2 linked regions of the Rhodopirellula baltica SH 1 genome follow. The protein of the gene in region 2 binds, or shares a complex with, the protein of the main gene of each other region. Links are inferred from orthologs where the notes say so. Each region holds a gene or a part of one and is shown on either strand. Other genes may lie near its edges.

Region 1 (3,183 bases), 2.1 Mb from region 2 along the record:
AGATCGATCGAGACATTGCCGACTCGTCGGTGAGCGGATTCGATCGCGGAGAGTGCGATGGATTCGTCATGGCCGCGTTCGAGGCATCGCAATTTTTCGGCGTCAAACGATTGAACGCCGAGGCTGATTCGATTGACTCCGATGGCTTGCAAAGCATCCAGGCACTCAGGCGAGATGTCTTCGGGGTTGGCTTCCGCGGTGATCTCAGCGTCATCGGCGATCGGGAATGCATTCGAGATCGCTCGATGCAGTCGCTGCAGACGTGTGGCTGACAAACGCGTTGGTGTGCCGCCGCCTAAGAAGATCGTTCGCAGCGGCAATTCATGCGAGGAGTTGTCGATGCCTTTGAGTTCACGCTCGACGGCATCGAGGTACTGATCCTGCAACTCATCGCGGCCCGCGATCACGCTGAAGTTGCAATAGCCACATCGATGACGACAGAACGGAACGTGCACATACAGCGACTGTGGTTGGGGCCAGCCGCCGGGAGGGATGCACGTCATGTTAGATCCAGAGTTTCAGCCGGTCGTCCAGCATGCCGGGCAATGCCTTTTTGACAAAGCGTCGGATTTGGACGTCGGTGTAACGCGTGCTGGCGTGAGACCCGATGATCAGTTCGTTTTTAAAGTTGTCCGCTCGTTCGCGATAGTCATCCACGTGCATGTGACCATGTTTGTGGATTTTCGATCGACGATGTTCGGGCGCAGCAAACGTGAGTTCGCTGATCAAAATTTTGGACTCATAGAACTCGGGGTTGTTATCCAATCCCTTGGGTGACGTGTCGCCGGTGTAAGCGAACACCGGCACACGTTGCTCGGTGGTGATCTCGGTGCCTGCCATTTTAAGATCGCGAATTTTTTCGCCGGGCAGGTCCAGGTACTCGGGTTTGAGTTTGTGACGACGTTGATAGACGATGAACCCGAGTGCATCGATCGTGTGATGCACGTTCATTGACTTCACAACGTACTCGCGACCGATTTTGGTTTCGTCGCCATCGAGCAATCCGACCAGTTCGCATGGCATCGCACCGCGATCAAGGCTGCGGAAGGTTTGCAACATCTTCCAGGCCATGTCGACCGCTGAATCGGGCAGGTAAATGACGGGCGGGTCCATCTTCATCATTCGTCGCCGAGACACGTACGCGGGGAGGGCCGCGATGTGATCCAGGTGCGCATGCGAGATGAACATGGTCGGCGTGCCCATGAAGTCCCAGGGTTGGACCCCGACATCAAACAGGAGTTTGAGTTCGTTGACACGCCAGCAAGTTTGCACGGCGGCACGCGAATAGCCCTCGATCGTCAGTCCATCATGGACATGCGAGAGAATTGGAATGTTGTCGACCATCAACGCATCCGGATCGGCATGTTGCTGTTGTCGATCGAGTCGGTGCCGTAGTTGTCGACTTCGTTGACGTTCAAATTGTCTGAATAGCGTTCGGTCCGCACGACTTCGATTTCACCTTGGTCGTTTTGGTCGACTGCGGCACCGTGGTGCCGAGTCAGTTCCAACATGGCCAGGAACCAACCGATGTAGGCCGATTTGTGTTGCCCGGCGGGCACCAAATCGACCAGCGGAACGCGGGGGTGGGCCGCCAATTCTTTGTGGATCTTTTGCATGTAGACGTGAATGGGGGTGTCGTCGTAAATGACCTCGGTGGCTGGCGGCCCGGCGGATTCACGCATGATCCGTCCGAAAGCACTGACCAAGTCCCAAATTTCCAGTTCGACGATGGGTTGATCGGCGGGGTCGTTGCGGCGGGTCGGGAGGTCGTCGGCGACGCGTTCAAATCGGGTTTGCCAACGAGCGGACATTTCGTCCAGGACCGCTGCCGCGTCGCGAATTTCTTTGTATTGCAGCAGGCGTTCGACCAACGCTTCGTGCGTGTCCTCGACCGTTTCTTCTTCGGTTTCATCCTCAATCTTGGGCAAAACAGCCTGGCTTTTCATTTCCACCAAGGTGGCGGCCAGTTCCAGGAAATCACCGACTTCGCCCAGATCAAGTTCCTGGAGCACATCCAAGTGAGCGACGTATTGGTCGACCACTTTGGCCAGCGACATCTCCGTCAGCGACAATTCTTGGCGGCGGACCAAGTACAGCAGCAGATCGATTGGCCCTCGATAGACCGGCAAATCGATGCGAAAGCTCATGCAGTGGGTCGCTCAGGATCGGAAAGGGCTGAAAGTAGGTGAATGAGGGACAAAAACGGGAGGAACAGGTTCGAGAGGCGAGCTGGTTCCGGCGGAATCGGGTGCCGAAGCGGAGCTATCAGCGAACATTCGGCGTCTGGAAGTGCTCTGTCCCGGCAGATCGGGCAGCGAGTTTGCAGCGATTGGCCCGAAGCCCTTGGCAGCGTCAACCTCCAAAATTATCATGCGTCGCTCTTGATCGCGACCCTTCCGTTGTATTTGTCGCGTCTTCGACGCGATTGGCGATCTTTTTTGCTCTCACATGGCGACTCACAGGCATTTTCATGGCCAGTCCCAACCAACGTCATTTGCTCTCGGCGCTCGTTCAAAACGTGCCCGGAGTGCTTGCACACATTTCCGGAATGCTCGCTTCCCGCGGTTACAACATTGATTCGTTGGCTGTCGGTGAAACGGAAGATCCAACGCTTTCGCGAATGACGTTTGTCGTTGTCGGCGACGACCAAGTCCTCGACCAAGTCCGCAAACAACTCGAGAAAATCGTCACGGTCGTGCGTGTGCTGGATATCAGCTCCAACGATTACGTCGAACGCGATCTCCTGCTGGTCAAAGTCACCGCTCCCGCTGGTGGCGTCCGCAGCGAAATTCGCGAATTGGTCGATATCTTCCGCGGTCAAATCGTCGATGTCGGCGAAGGGGAAGTGATGATCGAAATCAGCGGCCGAGCCAACAAGGTCCAGGCTTTCATCGAACGAATCGATCGCTATGGCATCGTCGAATTGGTCCGCACGGGCCGAATCGCGATGGTTCGCAGTGGTTCGCAAGTCACCTCGAGTGAGCCCGCTGCAGAAACCGTCCAAGCCTAACACCGATTCAGTACCGATCCCTTCCAAATCATCTTTCCCCACACACCCTGAGTGACTTCTCATGGCAGCCACCATTTACTACGAAAACGATGCCGACCTATCTCACCTGAAAGGCAAGAAGGTCGCGATCTTGGGTTACGGTTCGCAAGGACACGCCCAAGCTCAAAACCTGC
Region 2 (4,406 bases):
CTGGCGATAAAAAACAACGTCTCGCCGTAGCGTTCCATTTTTGCATGTTGATCCATCTGCACCACGTCTTCCAACGCGAGTGGGTGCAAACCGAATCGTCGCCCAAGCGAACGCAGTGCCTCCATGTCACGGATGCCATGCAAATCGATCCAGGTCACGATGTCTGGATTGTCCGAGTCCTCGTTATCGATCGATTCGACGACTTCGTTGGTGTGCGTTCGTCCGTCGTACTGGATGACACGAATGTGGCTGGGAACGGTGTCTTTCTTTTTCGTCGAAACATCGCTCGACAGATCCCCGGGAACGTTTCCAATCTTGGATCGTGAACGAGCCCACCGCGGCCGGTGCACACGAAGACGCATTGGCAACTTCCCCGACATCGCCCCCATCGCGAGAAAGAAATCGCGTTTACGCGGCGTTGATTTGTCCGTCTTCGCTGACATCTTCGAACCGAATCGAGACTTGTTTGCTGACCCCGGACTCTTGCATCGTGACACCGTACAACGTTGTCGCCGCAGTCATGGTTTTTTTACTGTGCGTCACAACGATGAACTTGGATTGGTCCAAAAACTCCGTCAACACGGTCACGAATCGGCCAATATTGGCTTCATCGAACGGCGCGTCCACTTCGTCCAGCACACAGAACGGGCTGGGCCGATACTGGAAGATTGACATCAACAATGCCACGGCAGTCAGCGCTTTTTCGCCACCGGACAACAACGAATTGCTGAAACTTGGTTTCCCAGGAGGTGTGGCAACGATCTCGACGCCAGCTTCCAAAGGATCGTCCGACTCTTCCAAGATCAAATCAGCATGACCACCGCCAAACGATTTGCGATACAGCTTTTGGAAGTTAATTCGGATGGCTTCGAGCGTATCCAAAAACAACCGGCGAGAATCGGCGTTGATGCGAGCGATCACGCGTTGAAGCGAATCTTTTGCAGCGGTCAAATCTTGGTACTGGCCATGCAATTCGTCGTAGCGAACCTGCAACTCGTTGAGTTCTTCCAAGGCTTCCATGTTGACCGAGCCAACGTTTTGCACCTGGCCTCGAAGACGACTGATCTCTTCATCAACCGATGATCGATCCTCAATCTCAGCGAGTTCTTCGGGCGGTTCATCGTTCCGCAGATCGATCTGATAATCCTCGGCGATTCGATCCGCCAGCGTGGATTGTTTCAGCGCTGCGGCATCGCGAGCCGAACTGATCGTCGCGACAGCTTCGGTTGCCTTGGCGACGGCCTTGATGGCTGCTTGCGATTCGGTTTGGACTCGTCGAGTGGCTTCGCGTTCTTGATTGGCTTCCGCGGCCAAGACTTGCAACTTGGCGTCGGCTGATTCCATCGCAATCATCAATTCCGCCAAGCGATTGTCGGCTTCCAAGATTCGCGTTTCGATCTCGGTGATCCGCTCGCGCGTTCGAGTCATCGCATCGCGAACTTCCTGGTTCGCCGCTTCGCGCTGGCTTTGATCGCGACGGGCGACATCAGCGGCGATCGTCAACGACTCGACACGTTGTTCGCTGCGTGCGGCCTCGACCGAAATGCTCATCGCCTCGGATTGCACTTCGCGAAGTTGCTCCGACGCCGCCGTCAGTTGCACATCCACCTCGGTCCGCTGAGCTTCCAGCGTTTCGATCTCTTGTTTTCCCTTTTGAATCGAAACGGCCAGTTCGCCGTCTTGCTGCTTCGCCGTTGCGAGCAATTCGGTGTGAGAAGCCGACGATCGTTTGAGTTCGTCCACGGTCGCCTGGCGAGCCGACAATCGCTCGGTCACGTGATGCAGCTTGGCTTCTGCGGCCGCGTGTTCCGTGATCCATTTTCGCATCGCCTGCTCGTGACGACCAAGCTCTGCCGCTTCGCTATCGACAACTCCCGTCAAACGACCGACTTCTTTTTCCGCTTCGGCAATTTGATAGCTGTAGTGCTGCATCTCGGACTTCGCCGCCGCCAATTCACTGCGTCGGCTGACCAATCCGGTTTCGCCACCGGGAGGCCCCACGACACTGGATCCATCATTGTCCAACAAGTCACCCGACGCGGTCACGAAGCGTAACCCCGCCGATGACAGTTTTCGCAATCCAATTGCCGTGGCTAACGTGTCGACCAACCAAGTGTTGCCGAGAAGATGGCGAACCAATGGTTCCAGTTCGACTTCGCAATCGATCATCTTGTCGGCGCGACCGATCACGCCGGCCAACCCATCCAAACGAATCTTGTCACCGGGACGCCGGTTGGGAAGTTCATCCAGACGGATGATCCCGACTCGGGTACCAATCTTGATATCACCCCGGCTGATCGCATCGCTCACCGAACCACCACGAACAATGACGTACTGGCTACGTGGACCCAAAGCCGCATCGATCAACGGAGCGACTTGTCGATCGACGGAAAAACAATCCGCGACGATCCCGACCAAATCCTTTTTAAGCTCGGCATTGCTCATCCGCAGCACTTCGCGAACGCCGCCGCTGACGCCTTCCTGTTTCTGCTGCAGCTCGTCCAGCACGCGAGCTCGTTCGGTGATCCCTTGCAGGCGAATTTTCAGCGATCCAATTTCTTCCCGACGCCGTTCCAAGACTCGCCGCGTCTCGCAAACTTTCGCGTCAGCGATTTCGACTTCGCGTTGTGCGTCGGTGATTCGTTTCTCGAGTTCCGAAACGTTGCGAGCAACTTCGTCATGATCTCGCAGGGCGGTCTTCAGCCCTTCTTCGGCGGTCACCGAATTTCGAGCAATCTCCTCGAGAGCCCGCGCGGCTTCCCGCATTTGCTGAGCCACCCGGCCTCGATTCGCCTCGTGCTCGGCGACGCGGCGCACCGCTGCCAAGTGATCGCGTTGCAAATCATCGCGAGCGGATTCGATCCGATGAACGGTCGCTTGTTCCACATCACGTTTGGCGGCGATTGATTCTTTCTTTTGCTGGACATCGGCCAGCTCCGCTTCGGCAACTTCCAACGCCGCAATTGTCTTTCGCAAATCAGCGATCGCCGATCCCGCTTCGGTTCGCATCGCACGCAAACGACGGTAATGTCCGATCAATGTGCGTCGTTGCTCGACCAACGTTGTCTGATCCGATTCGCGACGACCACCAATGCGGGCAATTTCCCCCGACAATTCGCTGCGGCTTTGTTCTGCTTCGCGAGCGGCATCGGCAATCGTTTGCAGTTGCATTTCAGCAGCTTGCCGTTGCTCTTCCAACGACTCACGCAGAGTATCGGCTTTGCGATGCTGACGCTGGGCCGCTTCCAACTGCGTGGTTGCTTCGTTCAGTTCAGTCGACAATGTCAACCAATCATTCCAAGCGACAACCGTTCGAAGCTCCTTCAATCGGTCACTGGCTTGGCGATAGCGTTCTGCTTTGCCCGCTTGGCTCTTCAGCGTTTTCAGACGCGTCGCCACTTCGTCGACGATGTCGCCCAACCGGGTCAGGTTCGTCTGCACTCGTTCGAGCCGCCGCTCCGCTTCCACCTTCTTGGCTTTGAAACGACTGATCCCGGCGGCTTCTTCAAAGATGGCCCGCCGATCTTTCGCGTTGGCTTGCAGCATCCGATCGACTTTGCCCTGTTCGATCAGACTGTAGGCATCGATTCCGATACCAGTTCCGCGAATCAGAGCTTTGACGTCCTTCAGCCGGACGGCTTGTTGGTTGATCAGGTATTCGCCTTCGCCACTGCGATAGACTCGCCGAGTCACATGGACCTCGGGTGCGTCGACCGGCATCTGACCGCCGGTGTTGTCGAAGATGATCGTCGCTTCGGCGGCGCCGGCGGGTCCGCGAGTTTGTGATCCTTTGAAGATCACATCCGACATATCCTTTCCGCGCAGACTCTTGGCACTTTGACTGCCCAAGACCCATTTCATCGCATCGACAATGTTCGACTTTCCAGAACCGTTCGGTCCCACGACGACCGTGATGCCGTCGGGAAAATCAAATCGCGTTCGATCAGCGAAGCTCTTGAAACCGGCCAGCTCGAGTGCTTTGAGCATGAATGATTGTGTTGCCGGGAGCGAAAGAAGAAGTAGACGACGGACGGGTGAAACGTGGTTTCGATGGATCAAGACTAGCCAAAATGCTGGCAAAATCCTAGTTCGATCACGTGAAACGGCCCACAATCCTGCTGATCAAAAAAGCACCCCAAACGCGCAGACAACCAAAACCAACAGCCCTGCGACCATTTTCCCGACCGTTCCGGTCGTTCGGCCCCAAAACGCGGCTTGGCCGATCCGCCAACTGTCTCGCCAATTCTTTCCGTCATTCCATTCCGCGAACATGGCTCCCGCCGTTGCCCCCAATCCTCCGAACAAAATCGCCGCCAAAACCGGGCCAACGACGGGAATCGGCAGGCCCACGATCCCTCCGATGATGGCCCCAATGATTGAACCCACGATCGCCATCAACGTGGCTC

The links.
Region 1: the proteins of smc (region 2) and RB_RS20250 are in contact, whole or in part, in a crystal structure (PDB 3ZGX), measured with the Bacillus subtilis proteins. The link is inferred for Rhodopirellula baltica SH 1 from one-to-one orthologs.

Annotation. Positions count from the first base shown.
Region 1 is NC_005027.1:5,315,872-5,319,054, reverse strand. What follows is about bases 246-3,109. They hold RB_RS20250 (segregation and condensation protein A), read right to left. Parts: upstream 2,148-3,109; coding sequence 1,344-2,147; downstream 246-1,343. Other genes in these bases: ilvC (ketol-acid reductoisomerase), read left to right, coding at 3,072-3,109; ilvN (acetolactate synthase small subunit), read left to right, coding at 2,471-3,010; RB_RS20255 (MBL fold metallo-hydrolase), read right to left, coding at 505-1,344; hemW (radical SAM family heme chaperone HemW), read right to left, coding at 246-503. Also shown: more of hemW, read right to left, coding at 1-245; more of ilvC, read left to right, coding at 3,110-3,183. UniProt on the Bacillus subtilis protein: Participates in chromosomal partition during cell division. May act via the formation of a condensin-like complex containing Smc and ScpB that pull DNA away from mid-cell into both cell halves.
Region 2 is NC_005027.1:3,181,644-3,186,049, forward strand. The notes cover bases 209-4,295. They hold smc (chromosome segregation protein SMC), read right to left. Parts: upstream 3,988-4,295; coding sequence 409-3,987; downstream 209-408. Other genes in these bases: corA (magnesium/cobalt transporter CorA), read right to left, coding at 209-389; RB_RS12330 (DUF456 domain-containing protein), read right to left, coding at 4,123-4,295. In the rest of the region: more of corA, read right to left, coding at 1-208; more of RB_RS12330, read right to left, coding at 4,296-4,406. UniProt on the Bacillus subtilis protein: Required for chromosome condensation and partitioning.